4 regions of the Azospirillum aestuarii genome follow, and region 4 is predicted to be linked to each of the others. Evidence: riboswitches for the same ligand, from Rfam matches in the RefSeq annotation. Region 4 holds a riboswitch; each other region holds the start of a gene.
The links. A riboswitch is a leader RNA that binds a small molecule or an ion and turns the genes downstream of it on or off. The one in region 4 is predicted to bind thiamine pyrophosphate.
Positions count from the first base shown of each region.

Region 1: linked by a shared signal. The riboswitch ahead of thiC (phosphomethylpyrimidine synthase ThiC) and the one ahead of JJL56_RS14445 (ABC transporter substrate-binding protein) in region 4 are both predicted to bind thiamine pyrophosphate.
Region 2: linked by a shared signal. The riboswitch ahead of thiO (glycine oxidase ThiO) and the one ahead of JJL56_RS14445 (ABC transporter substrate-binding protein) in region 4 are both predicted to bind thiamine pyrophosphate.
Region 3: linked by a shared signal. The riboswitch ahead of JJL56_RS16210 (LuxE/PaaK family acyltransferase) and the one ahead of JJL56_RS14445 (ABC transporter substrate-binding protein) in region 4 are both predicted to bind thiamine pyrophosphate.

Region 1 covers NZ_JAEPIV010000009.1:6,853-12,083, forward strand. The annotation lists partial or broken gene oxlT (oxalate/formate MFS antiporter) at 1-1,034, shown strand, start outside; gene JJL56_RS16840 (hypothetical protein) at 1,106-1,294, opposite strand; TPP riboswitch at 1,484-1,596, shown strand; gene thiC (phosphomethylpyrimidine synthase ThiC) at 1,713-3,554, shown strand; gene oxlT (oxalate/formate MFS antiporter) at 3,650-4,948, opposite strand; gene JJL56_RS16855 (glycerate kinase type-2 family protein) at 5,203-5,231, opposite strand, start outside.
Region 2 covers NZ_JAEPIV010000021.1:11,383-16,613, reverse strand. The annotation lists gene JJL56_RS25055 (NnrU family protein) at 1-590, opposite strand, end outside; gene JJL56_RS25050 (hypothetical protein) at 618-1,091, opposite strand; gene JJL56_RS25045 (PaaI family thioesterase) at 1,130-1,573, opposite strand; gene thiG (thiazole synthase) at 1,624-2,394, opposite strand; gene thiS (sulfur carrier protein ThiS) at 2,440-2,649, opposite strand; gene thiO (glycine oxidase ThiO) at 2,646-3,764, opposite strand; TPP riboswitch at 3,807-3,910, opposite strand; gene mgtE (magnesium transporter) at 3,957-5,231, opposite strand, start outside.
Region 3 covers NZ_JAEPIV010000008.1:83,805-89,035, forward strand. The annotation lists gene JJL56_RS16200 (acetylornithine deacetylase/succinyl-diaminopimelate desuccinylase family protein) at 1-965, shown strand, start outside; gene JJL56_RS16205 (DUF5672 family protein) at 987-2,711, opposite strand; TPP riboswitch at 2,838-2,967, shown strand; gene JJL56_RS16210 (LuxE/PaaK family acyltransferase) at 3,042-4,121, shown strand; gene JJL56_RS16215 (acyl-CoA reductase) at 4,121-5,231, shown strand, end outside.
Region 4 covers NZ_JAEPIV010000006.1:169,434-174,664, reverse strand. The annotation lists gene JJL56_RS14460 (phytoene desaturase family protein) at 1-1,025, opposite strand, end outside; gene JJL56_RS14455 (DMT family transporter) at 1,242-2,138, shown strand; gene JJL56_RS14450 (STAS domain-containing protein) at 2,150-2,527, opposite strand; TPP riboswitch at 2,689-2,786, shown strand; gene JJL56_RS14445 (ABC transporter substrate-binding protein) at 2,856-3,998, shown strand; gene JJL56_RS14440 (branched-chain amino acid ABC transporter permease) at 4,006-4,890, shown strand; gene JJL56_RS14435 (branched-chain amino acid ABC transporter ATP-binding protein/permease) at 4,883-5,231, shown strand, end outside.

The sequences.
Region 1 (5,231 bases), on a different contig from region 4:
GCCTGTCCTGGATCGTCGACAGCTACGCCGGCTCGCTCGGCATGCTCTATGTCGGCTCGGCCATCGGCGGCATCGGCGTCGGCTGCGTCTACGCCACCTGCGTCAACAGCGCCCTCAAGTGGTTCCCGGACAAGCGCGGCCTCGCCGTCGGCCTGACCGCGGGCGGTTACGGCGCCGGCTCGGCCCTGACCATCCTGCCGATCGCCAACATGATCCACTCGTCGGGCTATCAGTCGGCCTTCTTCTGGTTCGGCCTGGTGCAGGGCACGATTATCTTCTGCGCCGCCTTCTTCCTGCGCGCTCCGCAAAAGGATCAGGTCAAGGCCTCGACCAAGGTCCTGCAGTCCCGCCGTGACTACACGCTGAAGGAAGCGCTGCAGACGCCGGTGTTCTGGGTCATGATGCTCATGTTCATCTGCACCGTGTCGGGCGGTCTGATGGCGGTGGCTCAGCTCGGCGTGATCGCCCACGATCTGGGCGTGAAGGAAGCCCCGATCAGCCTGTTCGGCATCACCATGGCGGCTCTGCCCTTCGCGCTGATGCTCGACCGCGTGATGAACGGCATCTCCCGTCCGCTGTTCGGCTTCATCTCCGACCACATCGGCCGTGAAGCGACGATGTTCATCGCCTTCACCTTCGAAGGCATCGGCATCCTGATGCTCAGCCGCTTCGGCCACGACCCGATCATGTTCCTGATCCTGTCGGGCATGGTGTTCCTGGCCTGGGGCGAAGTGTACAGCCTGTTCAGCGCGACCTCGGCGGACACCTTCGGCACCAAGCACGCGGCGAAGATCTATGGCGTGCTGTACTGCGCCAAGGGCGTCGCGGCGCTGCTGGTCCCGCTGGGCAACCTGCTGATGGAAGCCACCGGCACCTGGGCGACCGTGCTCTACATCTGCGCCACCATGGACCTCATCGCGGCCTTCTGCGCCATCGCGGTCCTGCGGCCAATGCTGCGCCGGCACCATGCCCGAAACGCCGAACTCGCCGCCCAGCAGGGTACGGGGGGGCTGGCGGTGCAGACCGGCCACTGATCGGTCCGCACACTTTCGGTTCCATGCCTCGGATAAAGGCCGCCGCGCGCACCCCGCGCGGCGGCCTTTCTTCATTCCAGGAAGAAGGGGCGGTTGTGGCCTTCGCCGGACTGGTTGAAGCGGTCCGACGACCAGAGGCCGTCCGGCTGCTCGTCCTGCGGATCGGAATTCCACTCGTCGTCCTCCCGCATCAGCAGGGTCAGGCCGTGGCCCATAAGGCCGGCCAGGGCGACGAAGGCGATCATCTGGGATTCGAGCATGGGACGGGCTCCGGGCACTCGGGAGGGGCTTTGTTTCTTGTTGTGGTGCAGCATAGTGTGCCGGCTCAGGCTGCGCAATAGGATTTTGTATACCAGATAATGGATACCAGAATCGCGTCAATTGCATTGATGAGGCGGGATTCGCCGCGAATGGGCGTTGACGCGGGTGGGGCGGATCGTTCAGCATGGCGACGTTCCAAGGGGAGCCCCATAGCACGGGGCTGAGATGATGCCGTAAGGCGCCGAACCCTTTGAACCTGATCCGGGTCGTACCGGCGTAGGGACAGGAACAAATGGACCACGGTCACGCGCATCCCCATTGCGCACCCCTATTATGGGGACCGCTCCGGTCGTCCGTTCTGCCGCTCCGTCACACCCGGATCTCCAACGATCCTATGTGCGATGGAGATCCAAGCAGATGCCCGACTCTCTTCCCCCCGCCCCAAAGGACGCCACGCCGTCCGACCCTTTCACCGTGACGACCGGCCCGCTGCCGTCGTCCAGCAAGGTCCATGTGGCGGGGGAGCGCTTCCCCGATCTGCGCGTGGCCATGCGCGACATCCATGTCGGCGGCGGTGAGCCGCCGGTGCGCGTCTACGACACCTCCGGCCCTTACAGCGACCCCGCCGTGCAGACCGACATCCGCCGCGGTCTGGCGGAGCTGCGCCGTTCCTGGATCGAGGCGCGCGGCGACGTGGAGGTCTACGAGGGCCGCGAGGTCCGTCCGGAGGACGACGGGCTGCGCGTCGGCGAGGCGCGCGCCGTGCCCGTCTTCGACCGCGCCGGGCGCCGTCCGCTGCGCGGCAAGCCGGGCCGGGCGGTCACACAGATGGCCTATGCCCGCGCCGGCATCGTCACGCCGGAGATGGAGTACATCGCCGTCCGCGAGAATCTGGGCCGCCAGCGGCTGGCCGAGGCGGCGGCGAGGGACGGTGACGATTTCGGCGCCTCCATCCCCGATCACGTGACGCCGGAGTTCGTCCGCGACGAGGTGGCGCGCGGGCGGGCGATCATCCCGGCCAACATCAACCACCCCGAATCGGAGCCGATGATCATCGGCCGCAACTTCCTCACCAAGATCAACGCGAACATCGGCAACTCCGCCGTCGCCTCCTCGGTGGGGGAGGAGGTCGACAAGATGGTCTGGTCGACCCGCTGGGGGGCGGACACCGTGATGGACCTGTCCACCGGCCGCAACATCCACACCACGCGCGAGTGGATTCTGCGCAACAGCCCGGTCCCCATCGGCACCGTGCCGATCTATCAGGCGCTGGAGAAGGTCGGCGGCAAGGCCGAGGACCTGACCTGGGAGATCTTCCGCGACACGCTGATCGAGCAGGCGGAGCAGGGGGTGGACTATTTCACCATCCACGCCGGCATCCGTCTGGCGCACATCCCGCTGACCGCCAAGCGCACCACCGGCATCGTGTCGCGCGGCGGCTCGATCATGGCGAAATGGTGCCTGTCCCACCACCGCGAGAGCTTCCTCTACGAGCGGTTCGAGGAGATCTGCGAGATCATGAAGGCGTACGACGTCGCCTTCTCGCTGGGTGACGGCTTGCGCCCCGGCTCCATCGCCGACGCCAACGACGCCGCCCAGTTCGCCGAGCTGGAGACGCTGGGCGAGCTGACCAAGATCGCCTGGAAGCACGACGTGCAGGTGATGATCGAGGGGCCGGGCCACGTGCCCATGCACAAGATCAAGGCCAACGTCGACAAGCAGCTGGCGCTGTGCGGCGAGGCGCCCTTCTACACGCTCGGGCCGCTGACCACGGACATCGCGCCGGGCTACGACCACATCACCAGCGCCATCGGCGCCGCCATGATCGGCTGGTTCGGCACGGCGATGCTCTGCTACGTCACGCCGAAGGAACATCTGGGGCTGCCGGACCGCGACGACGTGAAGGTGGGCGTGGTCACCTACAAGATCGCCGCCCACGCCGCCGACCTCGCCAAGGGCCATCCCGGCGCCCAGGAACGCGACGACGCCCTGTCGCGCGCCCGCTTCGAGTTCCGCTGGCGCGACCAGTTCCACCTGTCGCTCGACCCGGAGACGGCGGAGCGCTTCCACGACCAGACCCTGCCGGCGGAGGGGGCGAAGGTCGCGCATTTCTGTTCGATGTGCGGGCCGAAGTTCTGCTCGATGAAGATCACGCAGGAGGTGCGGGAATACGCCAACTCCGGCATGGCCGAGATGTCGGAGAGCTTCCGCGCCAAGGGCGGAGAGATCTACCTGGAGGAGGGACAGGCGGCGGAGTAGCGGCTGAGTCGAAAAGGGGACGCCCTCGCGGGCGTCCCCTCGCTTCGGCTCCTTCCCCAGGCGGGGGAGGGGAAGAGAGCGTCAGGACATGGCCGTTACGCTTCGGCCGTCACGCTCCGGCCGCTGTGCGTGCCCAGCGACTCCGCCGCCATGCGGTTGCGCATCGGGCGCAGGACGAACAGCGCCAGCACGGCGGCCAGCGCGTTGACCCCGGCGGCCAGCAGGAAGACCGCGTGCCAGCTTCCCGTCGCGTCGGCGATGATGTTGGCGAAGGGGATCAGCAGCGCCGCCGTGCCCTTGGCGGTGTAGAGCAGCCCGGCGTTGCTCGCCGCGAACTTCGATCCGAAGGTGTCGGCGCAGCAGGCCGGGAACAGGCTGTAGATCTCGCCCCAGGCGAAGAAGACCAGACCGGTCAGCAGCACGAACGCCACCGGGTCGCGGCCGTAGAGGCTGAGCGCGACGATGCCCACCGCCTCGATGGCGAAGGCGATGAACATGGTGTTCTCGCGCCCGATGTGGTCGGACACCCAGCCGAAGAAAGGGCGCGTCAGCCCGTTCAGCACCCGGTCGATGGACAGGGCGAAGGTCAGGGCGGGCAGGGTCAGGCCGAGGATGCTGACCGGCGCATGGGCCAGCCCGAAATCCTGGGCGATCGGGCCGAGTTGCGCCGTCGCCATCAGCCCGCCGCCGGCCACCATCACGAACATGGCGTACATGACCCAGAAGACCGGGGTGCGGACCATCTGGCTCGGCGTGTACTGCCGCTGCGCGGGCGGGGCGGCGTATCCGCCGCGGGTGAGGGGAGCGGAGGGCGGCGCCACCAGCAGCCAGGCGAGCGCGAAGACGACCAGACCCTGGCCCAGCCCGAAGGCCATGAAGGTCGCCTCGTAGCCCGAGGTCTCGATCATCGTGGCGATGGGCACCACCGTCAGGGCGGAGCCGGCGCCGAAGCCCGCCGCGGTGATCCCGGCGGCCAGACCGCGACGGTCGGGAAACCACTTCAGCGCGTTGCCGACGCAGGTGCCGTAGACCGCGCCCGCCCCGATGCCGCCGATGGCCGCCGCGACGTAGAGCAGCAGCAACGAATCGGCCACCGCGTTCAACGCCCAGGAGGCGGCGCAAAGCACCGAGCCGAACAGCACGACGATCCGCGGGCCGAAGCGGTCCACGAACCAGCCCTCGACGGGCACCAGCCATGTTTCGGTGACGATGAAGATGGTGAAGGCTACCTGGATGGCCGCACGGCCCCAGCCATGTTTGTCGTCGATGGGTTCGACGAAGAGGGTCCACCCGTACTGGAGATTGGCGATCATCGACATGCAGATGACGCCGGCAAGCAACTGCATCCAACGCCCGCCGACAGGCAGGGCGCTTTGCGCACCGGTTTGGCGCATATGGTTCCTCCCGGATGGTCCGCGATCTCGTTCTTGTCCTGGCGCGCGCGGGGTGCGTTCGGTGCCCGACCGCTTCGCTTTATCCTTCGAACGGGGCAGCCCGGTTGCATGCTGTTGGCATGCCAGACGCCGTATTCGTGATGCCTTGACGGTGAGTGTGGCGGATAATCCGTGGAGTCATCAACAAATTTTCGTGAGCGAGCGCCGCCCTGGCCATAAGTGATATATTAAATCGGCTGGCGGCGCCCCGCCGATTACACGACCAGAACGGCCCGGAAGTCGT
Region 2 (5,231 bases), on a different contig from region 4:
AGGCTTTGGCGCCCGGCCAGGATCGCCGCGAAAGGCAGGTTGGAGGTGCGCGCGGCGTAGCGGTCCCAATCCGCCCCCAGCCGCCGCGCCAGCTTCGCGTCGATCAGGACGCTTCCGCCCAGCGCCAGCAGGGCGAGCGTGCCGAACAGGATCAGCGAGCCGAGATCCCCGTTCGGCACCATATGGGCGACCGCCCACAACCCGACGCCCCACAGGAACGGGTTGCGCGTCACCCGCAGGATGCCGCGGACCGGCTCCCGGTCACCGGTCAGCAGCGTCTCCTGCCCGACCGAGGTCGGATTCGGGGTGGAAAGGCCGGCGACGAGCAGGAACAGCGCCACCGGCACCAGCAGGACCGGCACCCAGGCCAGCCCGCCGGCGGGCGGCCACACCGGCACATAGGGCGCCCCGTTGTAGGCCGCCACCAGCCACCAGAAGGCCAGCGCCGCGATCAGCGAATAGAGGCCGAGATAGGGCTTCTCGCCCAGTCGTCCGACCAGCGCCGCGCGCAACGGCGTGCTGGAAATGCCGAAATGCGTCAGCAGCAGGAACAGCCCCGCGGCGGACAGATGGGCGATGGTGCCGGTCATGCGCTGCCTCGCTTCCTACAGCCCTCGTCAGGCGCCCTTTTCCAGCGTGGTGCCGCTGCAGTAGGCCCAATCGTCGCTGTGCAGACCGAAGAACAGGGCCACCGGCTGCTTGCCGGAGCGGTCGATCACCACACGGAAGCGGTTGCCGGTGCAGGCCCCCGCCGCCTGCTTCTGGTAGGGCAGCTTGACGCTCTTCGACGTCAGGCAGGAATCCGCGGCCTTGGGCGGGGTGGCCGACGCGTCGATGCGCTTGCCGTTCAGCACCATGTAGTAGTTGGTGGCCTGCCCGCCCTTCACCTCGGCCTTCACCTCGATCTTGCCGAATCGGGACTTGTAGAGGCCGGCGTCGGTTTCCCCGTCCGGTGCGCCGGGGGCGATGGCGCGGAAGGACACGGCGGCGCAGGCCGGCGGCTCCTTCTTCTGGGCGAAGGCCGGCTGGGCCAGGATGAGGGTGACGGCGCCCGCGACCAATGCGGCACCGAAAAGACGCGACAGCGGCATGCGAACCTCCTGGATCGGATGGAAGGGGTTGGGGCGGGTCAGGCGGGGGCCTGGCAGAACAGGGTCTGCTGCATGATGGCGCAGTCCTTCTCCACCCCGCCGTCGAGCATCGAAATCTCGACGCTGGTGACGGTCAGGGTGCGGCCCGGCTTCAACACGCGGGCGCGGGCAATCATCACCTCGCCCTTGGCCGGCGACATCAGGTTGACCTTGAACTCCACCGCCAGGACCTCGCTGCCCGCCGGCATCAGCGTGTAGCCGGCGTAGCCGCCGGCATTGTCGGCCAGCGTGCTGACCATGCCCGCGTGGAAGAAGCCGTGCTGCTGCGTCAGATCGGCGCGGAACGGCAGGCGCATCTCGCAGAAGCCGGGCTCCAGCCGCGTCAGCTCGATCCCCAGCGTCTTGCAGATCGGCTGGCGTTCGAAGCCGGCGCGGCAGCGCGCCTCCCAGTCCGGATCGCGCGGTTCGAAGGTCTTGGGCACGTCTCGGGTCTCTCTGATCGTTTTCGGACGGCCCTTACCCTGCGCCAGCCTTACGTTCCGATCAAGCCGAGCTGCGGGCTCGACGCCTCCGCGAAGCCGCGTTTCGGCATGCGCCCGGCCAGACGGGCCGCCCGCCCCGCCGCGACCGCATCGCGCATCGCCGCCGCCATGCGCACCGGATCGCGCGCCTTCGACACGGCGGTGTTCAGCAGGACGGCGGCGCAGCCCAGCTCCATCGCCAGGGCGGCGTCCGACGCCGTGCCGATTCCGGCGTCCAGGACCACCGGCACCGGGCTGCGCGCGCAGATCGTCTCGATGGCATGCGGGTTGCGGATGCCCAACCCCGAGCCGATGAAGGCCCCCAGCGGCATCACCGCCGCCGCGCCCAGATCGGCGAGCTTGCGGCAGGTCACCGGATCGTCGTTGCAATAGGGCAGAACTGTGAAACCGTCGGCCACCAGCTCCACGGTCGCGCGCAGCAGTTCCTCGACGTCGGGGTAGAGCAGTTCGCGGTCGCCGATGACCTCCAGCTTGATCCAGTCCACGCCCAGCGCCTCGCGGGCGAGCTGCGCGGTCAGCACCGCCTCCTTGGCGGTCAGGCAGCCGGCGGTGTTGGGCAGCAGCCCGGCGCGGTCGCCGATGACGTCGACGAGGCTTTCCGAATAGCCGTCCAGGCTGATGCGCCGGATGGCCAGCGTGACCAAGTCGCTGTCGCTGGCCTCCAGCGCATCCAGCATCACCTGCTGGTTCGGGTAGCCGGCGGTGCCGAGAAACAGGCGCGAGCGGAACTCACGGCCCGCTATGGTGAGCGTGTCGTTCATGGGCTTTTCCTCGATGGTGCGGCCCGCTCTCCGGCGGGCGTGAGGTCAGCCGCCCTGCACGGGGCGGATGATCTCCAGGGCGTCGCCCGCGGACAGGGGCGTCTCGTCCCAGCGGCGGGACGGCAGGACGGCGCCGTTCAGGGCGACGGCGACCCCGCGCGTCCCCGCGACGATTCCCCGCCCGGCCAGCAGGGCGGCGACAGTGGGGGCGGCGAGATCCTCCTCCCGCCCGTTCACGCGGATGCAAGCGCTCATGCCGCGGCTCCCTTTGGCTGCGGGAAGCGGTCGAGCGCGAAGGGACGGATCACCGGATCGGTCTCCCCGGTCAGCACCAGCCGCGCCACCGAATTCGCGGTGATAGGGGTCAGCAGGATGCCGTTGCGGTGATGTCCGGTGGCATAGACCAATCCCTCCACCTCCGAGAGACCGAGGATCGGGGCGTCGTCGCGGGTGCCGGGGCGGAAGCCGGCCCATGCTTCCTCGATGGGCAGTTCGGCGATGCCCGGCAGGGCGCGCCACGCCCCTTCCAGCAGAGCGAACTGGGCCCCGGCGGTCAGCCGGTCGTCGAAGCCGCGCTCCTCCGTCGTGGCGCCGACCAGCAGCCGCCCGTCCAGCCGCGGGATCAGATAGGTGCCGGGAGTCCACACCACATGGCGCAGCAGCGGCAGTCGGGCGTCCATGCGCAGGCAAAGCATCTGGCCCTTCACCGGGCGCACAGGCGGACGCACCGCCGGAGACAGCCCGTCGATCCAGCCCGACCACGCCCCGGCGGCCAGAATCACCCGGTCCGCCTCGACCAGACGGTCGCCGACCTGGACGCCGACGGCGCGGCCGCCGCGGACCTCGATGCGGCTGACCTCGGCATATTCATGGATCGCGGCACCGGCCCGCAAAGCGGCGGTGTGCAGGGCGGCGGCAACCTTGCGGTTGTCCACCTGATGGTCGCCGGCGCAGAACAGCGCGCCGGCCACGCCCGGCTGGAGATAGGGCTCGCGCCGCCGCACCTCCGCCCCGCTCAGCCATTCCACCGGCAGGCCGAGCCTGGTCTGGAACTCGTGCAGGAAGCGCACCTTGGCCGCGTCGTCGGCGTTCAGCGCGATGACCATCGTGCCTTCGCCGCGCAGGTCCACCGCCATGCCGGAGGCGGCCTCCAGTTCCGCCGCGAAGGCGGGCCACAGGTCCTGCGATGCGCGGGTCAGCGGAAGAAGGCTCTCTTCGCCGGGTTCGGTCTCCACACAGGCGGCGAGCATGCCGCCCGCGGCGTGGCTGGCGCCCCGGCCGGCGGCACCACGGTCGAAGACCTCGACCCGGCAGCCGGCGGCGGCCAGCCTCCAGGCGATGGACAGGCCGATCACCCCGGCGCCGATCACGGCGACGGTGGGTTTTGCGGAATCGGAATGAAATAAGGGCGCGGATACCATGCGGCGGCTCCCTTCGCTGGCATTATCCAGACAGGTTCGATGGGTGTGATCTCAGCCGCGCGAGCGCATCCCGCACGGCACCCCAGCCAATGCCCGGATCATCCGGAAGAGGGCCGCCTTTGGCAAGCCCCTTTTCGTTGGTCACAACAACAAAAGCGACGCCAGCCCCAGGAAGGACAGAAATCCGATGACGTCGGTCATGGTGGTCAGGAAGACCGAACTCGCCACCGCCGGATCGACGCCCAGCCGGTCCAGCCCGATGGGAATCAGGACCCCGCACAGCCCGGCGACGAACAGGTTGATGACCATGGCGCAGCCGATGACCAGACCGATCATCGGCTCGAACCACGTCGCGGCGATGGCCCCCACCAGCGTGGCGAAGACGGCGCCGTTGAGCAGCCCGACCAGAACCTCCTTACCCACCACGCGGGGGGCGTTGGAGGACGACAGCTCGCGCGTCGCCAGGGCGCGCACCGCCACGGTCAGCGTCTGGGTCCCGGCGTTGCCACCCATCGAGGCAGTGATCGGCATCAGCACGGCCAGCGCCACGATCTGTTCGATGGTCGCCTCGAACAGCGAAATGACGCCCGCCGCCGCGAAGGCGGTGAACAGGTTCAGCCCCAGCCAGGAAATGCGCGAGCGCGAGGTTTCCAGCACCGAGCGGTAGATGGAGGTGTCGCCGACGCCGCCCAGCTTGCCGATGTCGTCCTCGGCCTCCTCGTCGATGATGTGGACCACATCGTCGACGGTGATGACGCCGATCAGCCGCCCGCCGGCGTCCACCACGGGAGCGGAGACCAGGGCGTATTGGCGGAACAGGTTCGCCACCTCCTCCTGGTCCATGGTGGCGGGGATGGTGTCCACCTCCTCCGTCACCAGATCGGCGATGCGGACCGACCGCTTCTGGCGCAGCAGGCGCGACAGCGGCACCGCGCCGACCACCCGGTGCATCGGATCGACAACGAAGATGTCGTAGAAGTCCTCCGGCAACTCGTCGGTGGCGGCGCGGACATAGTCGATGGTCTTGCCCACCGTCCAGAACTGGGGCACCGCCACCAGATCGCGCTGCATCAGGCGGCCGGCGGTGTATTCGTCGTAGGTCAGGTTCTCCTGGACCAGCGCGCGGTCGGCCGCCGGCAGATTCTCCAGCACCTCGCGCCGGGTGTCCTCGTCCAGGTCCTCGATGACGTCGACGGCGTCGTCGGTGTCCAGCTCCGCGACGGCGGCGGCCAGTTCCTTCGGCTCGAACAGCTCGACGATCTCTTCGCGGAGATCGGGGTTGAGATAGCTCAGCACCTCGCCGTCGAAGTCGGGACGCAGGACGCCGACCAGCGCCTCCCGGTCGTCGTGGCCGAGCTGCTCGATCAGGTCGGCGATGTCGGCGGGATGAAGCTTGTCCAGTTCCGCGCGCAGATC
Region 3 (5,231 bases), on a different contig from region 4:
CGGTCGATCCCTTCGAAGGGGTGGTGAAGGAAGGGCGCGTCTACGGCCGCGGCGCCTGCGACATGAAGGGCGGGATCGCCGCGTCGATCATCGCCGTGGAGGCGATCCTGGAGGAGGGCATTCCCTTCCCCGGCGCGCTGGAAATCTCCGGCACGGTGGACGAGGAGTCCGGCGGCTACGGCGGGGTCGGGCATCTCGCCAAGCTCGGCTACTTCTCCCGCCCTCGGGTCGACCACGTCATCATCCCGGAACCGCTGAACGTTGACCGGGTGTGCATCGGCCACCGCGGCGTCTGGTGGGCGGAGATCGAGACGAAGGGCCGCGTCGCCCACGGGTCCATGCCCTTCCTCGGCAACTGCGCGGTGCGCCACATGGGGGCCGTGCTGCACCGGATCGAGACGGAGCTGATCCCCCGGCTGGCCGCCAAGCGCACCGCCATGCCGGTGGTCCCGGAAGGCGCGCGGCAGTCCACCCTGAACATCAACGCCATCCATGGCGGCCAGCCGGAGGACCATGGCGGACTGCCGAGCCCGATGGTGCCCGACCGCTGCCGCATGGTCATCGACCGCCGGTATCTGATCGAGGAGGACCCGGAGGAGGTGCGGGCGGAGATCGTCGGCATCCTGGAGGATCTGCGCCGCGAGCGCCCCGGCTTCGATTACGAGCTGCGCGAGGTTCTGGCCTTTCTGCCCACCCTGACCGACGCCGACGCGCCGGTGGTGCGGGCGGTGGGGGCGGCCATCGAGACGGTGCTGGGCCGCCCGGCGGCGCAGGTGGTGTCCCCCGGCACCTACGACCAGAAGCACATCGCGCGGGTCGGGCATCTGAAGGACTGCATCGCCTACGGCCCCGGCATCCTCGATCTCGCCCACCAGCCGGACGAGTATGTGGACATCGACGACATGGTCCATGCCGCACAGGTCATGGCGATGGCCGCCCTGTCGCTGCTGCGGCGGGAGGTGTAGGGGCCGTCTTGTAGGGGACTCTTACTTCCAGGTGACCCGGCCGCCGACCTCCTCGGCGATGAAGTCCGCCCAGCGTTCGCGTTCGCCCAGGAGGTTCGCCGGGAAATAGTCGTTCAGCTCCACGGAATGCCAACGGTAACCGGGGCGGTTGAAGAGGTCGCTGCCTTCCGCCAGGAAGCGGGGCACGTCGATGCCGTCGAGGATGTCCTCGCGGTTCAGCTCCTGGTGCGAGAAGCTCCGGATCTTGTGCCGGATGGCGGCGTCGTCGCCGATGTAGGAAAAATGCCAGCCCGCGTGGGGCAGGATGTCCACGTAGGCGGGCCGGGTCTCGGGGGTGTAGCGGTCCAGCGTGCCGCGGCTTTCGCGGATCTGTTGCGGCGTGGTCATCCGGGCCATCAGCCCGCGGACGGCGACGGGGAAGACCGAGAAGTTCTCGCCCTCCACGTTCATGAAATTGACCTTGAAGTAGAACAGCGGCACGCGGAACCCCGCGATCATCGCCGGGCTGTCGCGCAGCGACGCGACCGAGCGGGCGCGCAAGATCTCGTCCACGTCGGAGACGACGACGAGGTCGTCCGACTCCACCTTGTCCAGCCCGAGCGCGATGGCGTTGCGCTGCGCCCGCTCGCGCACCCAGGGATTGTCGGTCTCCGGGAAATCCGGGGCGACGATCAGCTTCACCTTGTCCAGGAAAGGCAGGAAGCGGTCGCGCTCCTCCATGAAGTGCAGCGGCTTCGGCGCGCCGGTGAACGTCTGCTTGGCCTCGACGATCACGAACTGGTCGACCGTGTCGTACAGCTCGCGGAAGCGCAGCTCCAGAAGGTCGAGCTCGTTGTGGAAGGTGAAGCAGTCGTAGATCTTCGGCTGGCGGCGCTGCGGTGACGCCACCGCCGGCCAGCGCGACCCCGGCCCCGCCGTCGTCTGCACGGCATCGGCCAGGGCCAGCACATAGTCCCGCTGCACGCCGGTCGTCCATTCGGTGATCTGGGACCGCAGGAATGTCTCGTCCCGCCGTGCCACCAGCTTGCGGACCATGGAGGCGAAGGGAGCCTTGCGTCCGGACAGCGCGAGGCTGGTCATCAGGTCTGTGTATTCCCGCCGGTCCAGAAGCGGGCCGTCCATGACCTCGATCCGTTCCTCCAGCGCGCGGTCCCCCAGCACTTTGCCGAAGTTGAACAGGCCGTGGAAGCCGAAGGCCGGTCTCGGCACCGGTGTCCGTTCGAAGGCGAAGCGGTCGGCCATGGCCTCCGGGGCGAAGCGGATGCCGGCCTTTTCCAGCGCCGGGCGCTCGGTCCGGCAAATCACGTGGTCCTCGGGGATGCCGGCTTCGAAGGGCAGGTCGCGCAGCCGGTCGAGCAGGGCGGCGGAGCGCAGGGAGAAGCCACCGTTCCCCACCGTCATGCCGTCCTCGTACCAGCCCCAGCGGGCGCCGATGTAGTCGAAGGCGCGGAACTCCTCCGTCCAGGCCTGCGGATCGGCGACGAAGCCGTCCCACTGGGCGATCAGGACATGGCCCGTCGTCACGAGCCGGCGCAGGCGGACGTTGATCGTGTCCGAATAGTCGTCGATGTCGTGGATCGGGGCGATGCGGTGGAAATCGACGCCGGGGATCTTCGGATCGCGGTCGGAGAGCAGCAGCACCCTGGAGAAGCGGCAGGCGGCGATGCTGTCCCGGATAGCCATCTCGACCAGGGCGTGGTTCGCCGTGTCGGCGAACACCAGCGTGCAGTCCTCGATCCTCACCATGCCGTTCCCCATTCTGCCGCCGGCGTCAGCCGCCCGCGGGCGCGGATCGTATCACGGCGGTTGTGGGGCTGCCACGGGCGGAGCGCCGGTCATCCTTGACGGGCGGGGGCCGGTCCCTTAGCTTGCGAATGTTCCCTGGGGGGCCTCGCTAGGAGGCTGAGACTCCGCCGGTCCGGCGCTTTCATCCGGACAACGCGGTGACCCATCGAACCTGATCCGGGTCATACCGGCGTAGGGACGGGACTGAAGGGCGGCACGGCGTACCCCCATTCCATCCAGACACCGCTTGCTCCGGCAACAGTTTGTTGGCGTTGCAAAAGGTGTGCGGACGTGACCGAAGCCCGACTTGTCGAAGAGCTGCTGGCCTTCATCGCCGCCGGAGAGGCGGACGAGGAGGCGTTCAACCGCATGGCGCTGGCCGTCTTCGCCCACCAGTTCGAGACCAACGCCCCCTACCGCCGCTTCGCCACCCAGCGGGCGCGCACCCTGCGCACGGTGAAGAGCTGGCGCGACGTGCCCGCCGTGCCGATCAGCGCCTTCAAGGACCTGACGCTGAGTGGACGGCCGCCGGAGGAATGCCCGCACGTCTTCATGACCAGCGGCACGACCAAGGGCGTGCGGGGCAAGAGCCACCATCCGACGCTGGCGGTCTACGACCGCTCCATGACCGTCAATTTCCGCCGCCGTTTCATGGCGGGCTATGACCGGCTGCGCATGGGCATCCTGTTCCCGACCGAGCAGGCAATGCCCAACTCCTCGCTCGCCCATTATCTGGCGCTGGCCAAGAGCGAATTCGGGATGGCGGAGAGCCGCTACTTCGTGTCCGACGCCGGGCTGGACGTGGACGGGGCCATCGAGGCGCTGTCGCGGGCGGAGGCGACCGGCGAACCCTATGCCCTGCTGGGGGCGAGCTTCAGCGTCGTGCATCTGATGGACGCGCTGGCCGAGCAGGGGCGGAGCTTCGCCCTGCCGGCGGGCAGCCGCATCCTCGACACCGGCGGCTTCAAGGGCCAGTCGCGGGAGATGGCGGCGGAGGAGTTCTACGGCCGCCTGTCCGCGACCTTCGGCGTGCCGCGCCGCCTGTGCATCAACATGTACGGCATGACGGAGCTGAGCACCCAGTTCTACGACGACGGCAACGAGGTGTGCCCGTCGGTGAAGTCCGGACCGCACTGGATACGCAGCCGGGTCATCAACCCGCTGACCGGGCAGGAGGTGCCGCGCGGCAGCGTCGGCGTGCTGGTCCATCACGATCTGGCCCATTTCAACTGCGCGTCGGCCATCCTGACCGAGGACGCCGGGGTTGAGGTGGACGGCGGCTTCCAGCTTCTCGGCCGGGCCGACGGGGCGGATGCCAAGGGCTGCTCCATGGCGGTCGAGGACTTCCTCAAAGCGGCGCGGGCGACTTGATGGAGCGGGCCGGGCATCTGCCGGGGCTGTCCGCCGACGCGGTGGACTGGCGGACGCTGACCTTCCGGCGCGGCGCCGAGACGCTCGACGTGGCGGTGCCGGTGCTGAGCGAGGCGCAGATCGCTGAATTGGCAACGCGGGTGCGGACCAACGCGCGGACTTACTTGAGAAGCCGCACCGTCGCGGAGATCGCCGCCACCATCGACCGCGCCGTCGCCCGGCTGCTCGACCGCGACGACCCGTGGCGGCGGAAGGCGGAACGGCTGCTGCCGCTGGTCACCGGCTACGACGCCGAGATGGTCCGGTTGGGGCTGACCGGCTATCTGAAGACCTTCCGCGGGCCGGAGCTGCGGAAATTCGTCGCGGAGGATTTCGCCAACCCGGCGGTGCTCGACGATTTCCAGCCGATGCCCAAGGGCGGCTTCGCCCGCGCCTTCGGGCCGGAGCTTCTGCTGCATGTCTGGGCGGGCAACGTGCCGGGCCTGCCGTTGTGGAGCCTGATCTCTGGCCTGCTGGTGAAGGCCGGCACGGTCGGCAAGCTGCCGAGCGCCGAGCCGCTGTTCGCCGGATGGTTCGCCCAGATCCTGGCGGAGATCGACCCGGAACTGGCCGACTGCATCGCCATCGTCTGGTGGAAGGGTGGCGACGCGGCGGCGGAACGGGCGTGGCTGACCCGCGCCGACACGGTGGTCGCCTATGGCGGAAACGACGCGCTGGAGGCCATCCGGGCGCGGGTGCCGATCACCACGCGCTTCCTGCCCTACGGGCACAAGATCAGTTTCGGCATGGTCGCCCGCTCCGCGCTCGACGCCGGGAAGGCGGGGGCGGTGGCGCGGCAGGCGGCCTACGACGTGGCGCGCTACGACCAGCAGGGCTGCTACTCGCCGCAGACCGTGTTCGTGGAGCGCGGCGGGCGGGTGTCGCCGCGCGAGTTCGCCGGCTATCTGGCGCACGAACTGGACGCCCTCGGCAGCAAGTTCCCGCGCCGCCCCCTGTCGATGGGCGAGGCGGGCAGCGTCGCGTCCTGGCGCAACGCGGAGGAGACGAAGGGCTTTGCCGACCCCAGCCGCGCCCTGCTGGGCGATCCGGCGGGAAGCTGGGCGGTCGCCT
Region 4 (5,231 bases):
GCGCAGCCGCGGTAGAGGTCGCGGTAAACCCCGCGCATCTCCTCCAGAAAGGCGGCGGCCCCGGCGGCGCTGCCGGGATGCTCCCGCGCGATCAGAGCGGCCAGCCCCGCGGCGTCGCCGGGCAACGGCTGAAGGGCACCGTTCCGGACGATGCCGCGGCTCACCGGCTGCCAGCGCACGCGGTCCGCCACGCCGACCGTGCGCAGCAGATGCCCGACCGGGCCATCCGGATGGGTGCCGCTGACGTCGTGCACCCCGGCGTCGAAGGTGAAACGCCCCACCGTCCCGTCACGCAGCCGCACCCTGCGGTCCCAGGAGGAGCAAAAGCCGCCCGGACGGTCGTGCGCCTCCAGAACGGTGACGCGGACTCCGGCCTCCGCCAGCAGGGCCGCCGCGGTCAGCCCGCCGATGCCGGCGCCCACGACGACAACGCCGTCCTTTTGTCCAAGGACGGCGGGCGCCGGCCAGCGGTGAGGCTCTCGCTCGGCCAGCCGGCGGGCGACGGCCCGGTTGACCAGCCAGTCCGGCAATCGGCGATTCCCCAGCAGGCCGGCCAGGGCGGCGAGGGCGGAGGTGACGATGCCGACCTCCGTCGCCACGGCGAAGCCGGCGGCGCCGGCCAGGAAGACCAATCCCCACAGCGCGGTGATCGCCTTGTTGACGGCGACGAACTGCGGCAGGTGCCACAGGCCGGGTGGTGTCGTCTCGCGGGCGTAGGGCAGGGTGAAGGGACGGCCCAGCGCGATCGAGGCGAAGGCCATGCCGGCCAGCGCGAGATGGACGGTCACCCCCATGCTCTCCAGCGGTCCGATGAGGAGCAGCAGGGCGAAGAAGACGGCGGCCACCAGTTCCGGCGCCTTCAGCGAACCGCCCCGCCAGTCATGCGCACAGAGCGTCAGGCTGAGCAGCAGCGCCGCCAGCGCGGCCGCCGAATGGCCCGCCGGCTGGAGAAGTCCGAAGGCGATCCAGGGCGAGAAGCCGACGAGGATGCGGATCGAAGGGGGTATCGGTTTCGGCAGGAGCATGGCAGACCTTTGCGGTGATGGGGATGTCCGCAAGACTGTCCAAGGCACCGGACGGGGCCAGCGCCGATCCGTGAAAGGCCGGGTTCGCTTCGCCAAACGCCGGACCATCGATTGACGAAGCGTGAAACGTGGGCGTTCCACCGGGTGCCGCCGCGCGGGCCAGATCTGCGGTTGCGGCACTGGGCAGGGTCCGGGTTGCTCAGATACTGTGCAATCATGACCCAAGCCGCCGCTCTGCCCGCCGCCGAACACAACGATGACACCCGCCGCGCCATCGGCTGCTTCCTGCTGGCCATCTTCCTGTTCGCGGGCATGGACACGCTCATCAAATATCTGAGCGGCGGCTATCCGGTGGCGCAGCTCATGTTCGCGCGCTCGCTTGTGGCGCTGGTCCTGGTCGGCGGCATTTCGCTGGCGCGCGGCGGCTGGGGCGGGATGCGCACGCGGCGGCCCTTCGCCCACGTCTTCCGCTCGCTGGCCGGGCTGCTGTCGATGGGCTGCTTCTTCTACGCCTTCAAGCATCTGCCGCTGGCCGAGGTCTATGTGCTGAGCTTCGCCGGGCCGCTGTTCATCACGGCGCTGTCCATGCCGCTGCTCGGCGAGCCGGTGGGCTGGCGGCGCTGGGCGGCGGTGCTGGTCGGCTTTGGCGGGGTGGTGGTGATGGCCCGCCCGGAGGCTGACGCGCCGCTCCTGCCGATTTTCGTCGGCGTGGCCGCGGCCTTCTTCTACGCGCTGGCGATGATCGCGGTGCGCGGCCTGTCGCGGACGGAGAGCAACACGGCCATCGTCGTCTATCTGCTGCTGACCACCACGGTGGTGAGCGGTGTGGCGGCGATCCCCGACTGGGTGCAGCCGGGCGGGTTCGACCTGGGACTGATGCTTCTGGTCGGCACGCTGGGCGGGGCGGCGCAGGTGCTGATGACCCAGGCCTTCCGCCTGGGCCGCGCCGCGGTGGTGGCGCCCTTCGAGTACACGGGGATGATCTGGGCGACCCTGCTCGGCTTCCTGGTCTTCGGCGACGTGCCGACCCCCACCGTGCTGGCCGGGGCGGGGATCATCATCGCCAGCGGGCTCTACATCCTGTACCGGGAAACGCTGCGCCGCGGCGGCTGACGGGGTGCCGTTCAGGCGGCGACGGGGATCGCCAGGCCGCTATCCATGAAGGGCGGGGCTTCCGTCAGCGCGATGATCCGGCTGCGCTCCAGCACGCGGCGGATTCGCGGCGGATGCTTCTCGAAAGCGATGGCGCCTCTGCGGTCGAGCACCGCGTTGCGGAGCGCCAGCAGAATGCCGATGCCGCAGGAATCGAGGAAGTCCACCCGTCCCAGATCGACGCGCACGGTCAGCGCCGGGGCGTCCGCGACACGGCGGAGCAGGGGCGTCAAGCCGGACAGGGCGGCGTGGTCGATCCGTCCCGACAGGACGGCGCGCAGCCCGCATCCGCCCTGCGCGGTGGCGAAGGGGTGAAGGGTGACGGTGCTGTGCGACGGGATGGGCCGCATGCTTCGTGACGACTTTCCGGTTGGGGCCACGGTCCGGGGCGGGCCGGGGGCGGCGGAAGGAACCACGGGAAGCACGACTTTCCGGTGTCTGTTGCGTTGCGAAATTGTGAAAACGCGCCGGGCCGCCGCTTGACAGCCGGGCGCGGGGCTCACACTGTGCACACGAACGGCTGGGGTGCCTGCCGCAAGGCGGGCTGAGACCACACCCATCGAACCTGATCTGGGTCATGCCAGCGAAGGGAGCCAAGCGTTCGAGGCTGTGCCGCCGCTACACCCCTGGCCTCCTCGTCCTCGCGCGGTTCTTCGCCGGGCAGGAGGAGACACATTCATGCGGCGCTTCCTTTCCATCCTCTCGGCAACGGCCTTTTCGGCGGTTTTCTCGGCGACGCTCCTGCCGGGCGTGGCGCGGGCGGGCGAGGCCTCGGTCCCCGTTCTGGTGCCGCTGACCGGCTTCCTGTCGCTGGAGGGGACGAGCCAGCGCAACGGCGCCGTCCTGGCGCTGAAGGACGCACCCGCGGATGTCGCGGTGCGCTCGGAAGTGATCGACACCGGCACCTCGCCGGAGGCCGCCGTCACGGCGCTGGAGCGCGCGGCGGGCGGCACGGTCACGGCGGTGGCGGCCAGCATGCTGGGCACGCAGATGCTGGCGATGCTGCCGCTGGCCCAGGATTACGGCATTCCGCTGGTCACCGTGTCGGGCACGGCGAGCATCACCGAGCAGGGCAACCCCTGGGTCTTCCGCTTCTTCCCCGGCGACGCCGTGACCAAGGAGGCCCACGCCCGCTACGTGACGGAGGAATTGGGGAAGAAGCGCCCGGCGGTGATCTACCAGACGACCGCCTACGGGCAGAGCGGCAAGGCTCATCTGGAGCAGGCCTTCAAGACGTTGGGCGTCGAGCCGGTGTTCGAGGAGGGGGTGGACCCTGCCGCCAAGGATCTGCTGCCCGTTCTGACCAAGGCGCTGGCGGCCAAGCCCGACGTGCTGGTGCTGCATCTGCATTCCGGCCCGACCGCCCTGTTCATCCGGCAGGCGGCTGCCAACGGGGTGGCGGTGCCCATCGTCGCCGGGTCGGCCATGCACCAGCCGAGCACGGCGGCGCTGCTGGAACCGGCCGAGCTGAAGGGCGTCTGCGCCGAGACGGCGGCCTCGCCGATCTCCGGCGGCAGCCCGGAGGTGGAGGCCTTCACCGCCGCCTACCGCGCCGCCTTCAACGCGGAGCCGGACGCCTTCGCGCTCGGCCAGTATGACGGCATCCGCATGGTGCTGGCGGCGGTGCAGGCCGGCGCGGGGAACGCGGAGGCGGTGCGCAAGGCCCTGTCCGCCGGGACCCATCAGGGCCTCGCCATGACCTACCGCTCGGACGGCAAGGGCAACATGGCGCACTCCGCCGTGATCGTCTGCTACGACGGCGCTTCGCGCGTGCCGGCGATTGCCAAACGGTACGACAATGTGACCGGCGTGGTGAGGTGAGGGGGTCTTGATCACCCTGCAACTTCTCGTCAACGGCTTGGCCCTGGGTGCGGCCTATGCGCTGGTCGCGCTGGGCTTCGTGCTGGTGCTGAACGCCACCGCGGCGGTGAATTTCGCGCAGGGCGACCTCGTGATGGCCGGCGGGCTGCTCGGCGTGGCGCTGGCGCCGCATCTGCCGGGGTATCTGCCGCTGCCCGGATTGCTCCTGCTGCCGGTGGTTCTGGTGCTGATGGCCGGGCTGGGGCTGCTGCTGGCGGCGGCGGCCTATCTGCCGCTGCGCCGCCGCCCGCCGGTGGCGGTCTTCATCAGCACCATCGCGGCGGGCATCATCCTGCAGAACGGCGCCTCCGTCCTGTTCGGTCCGGAGCCGCGGGCGGCACCGCCGCTGCTGGGCGGAGGGACGCTCGACCTCGGCGGGCTGGTGGTGGCGGAGCAGTCGCTGGCCATCATCGCCGTCGCGGCGCTGCTGATCGCCGGGCAGCAATGGCTGTTCGGGCGGACCCAGCTCGGCCGCCGCCTGCGCGCCACGGCGCAGGACCCGGAGATGGCGCGGGCCTGCGGCGTGCCGGTGACGGCGATGATCCTGATCACCTTCGCGCTGGGCACCGCCTTCGCCGGGGCGGCGGGGCTGCTGCTCGCCAACCGTTACTTCGTCACGCCGACGGCGGGCGGCGACCTGATCCTGAAAGCCTACATCGCCGTGACCATCGGCGGCTGGGGTTCCGTCCCCGGCGCGGTGGCCGGCGCGCTGCTGATCGCGCTGTTCGAGGTGGGGGTCTCGTCGGTGCTGTCCTATCCGGTGGCGCTGGGGCTGCTCTACGCGACGCTGCTGGTCATTCTGGTTGCCCGCCCGCAGGGGCTGTTCGGCGAGGCGGCGCGGCGCCGTGCGTAGGATCGTGCACAAGGTGTGGGCGCTGGCCCCCACCCTGACCCTCCCCCGCTGGGCGGGGGAGGGAATGATGCTTGCGGTGCTGGTGGCGTACGCGCTGCTGTACGCATCGCCCTACGGGCTGCGCGTGCTGACCGTGGCGGGGGTGTACGCGCTGGCCGCCATCGGTTTCCAGATCGTGTTCGGGCTGGGCGGGGCGCTGTCGCTGGCCCATGGCGCCTTCTTCGGGCTGGGGGCCTACGCCACCGGCATCCTGGGCAGCCAGTGGGGGTGGGGCTTCGCGGCGACCTTCCCGGTGTCGTTGCTGGTGCCGCTGCTGCTGGCCCTGCTGGTCGGGCTGCCGG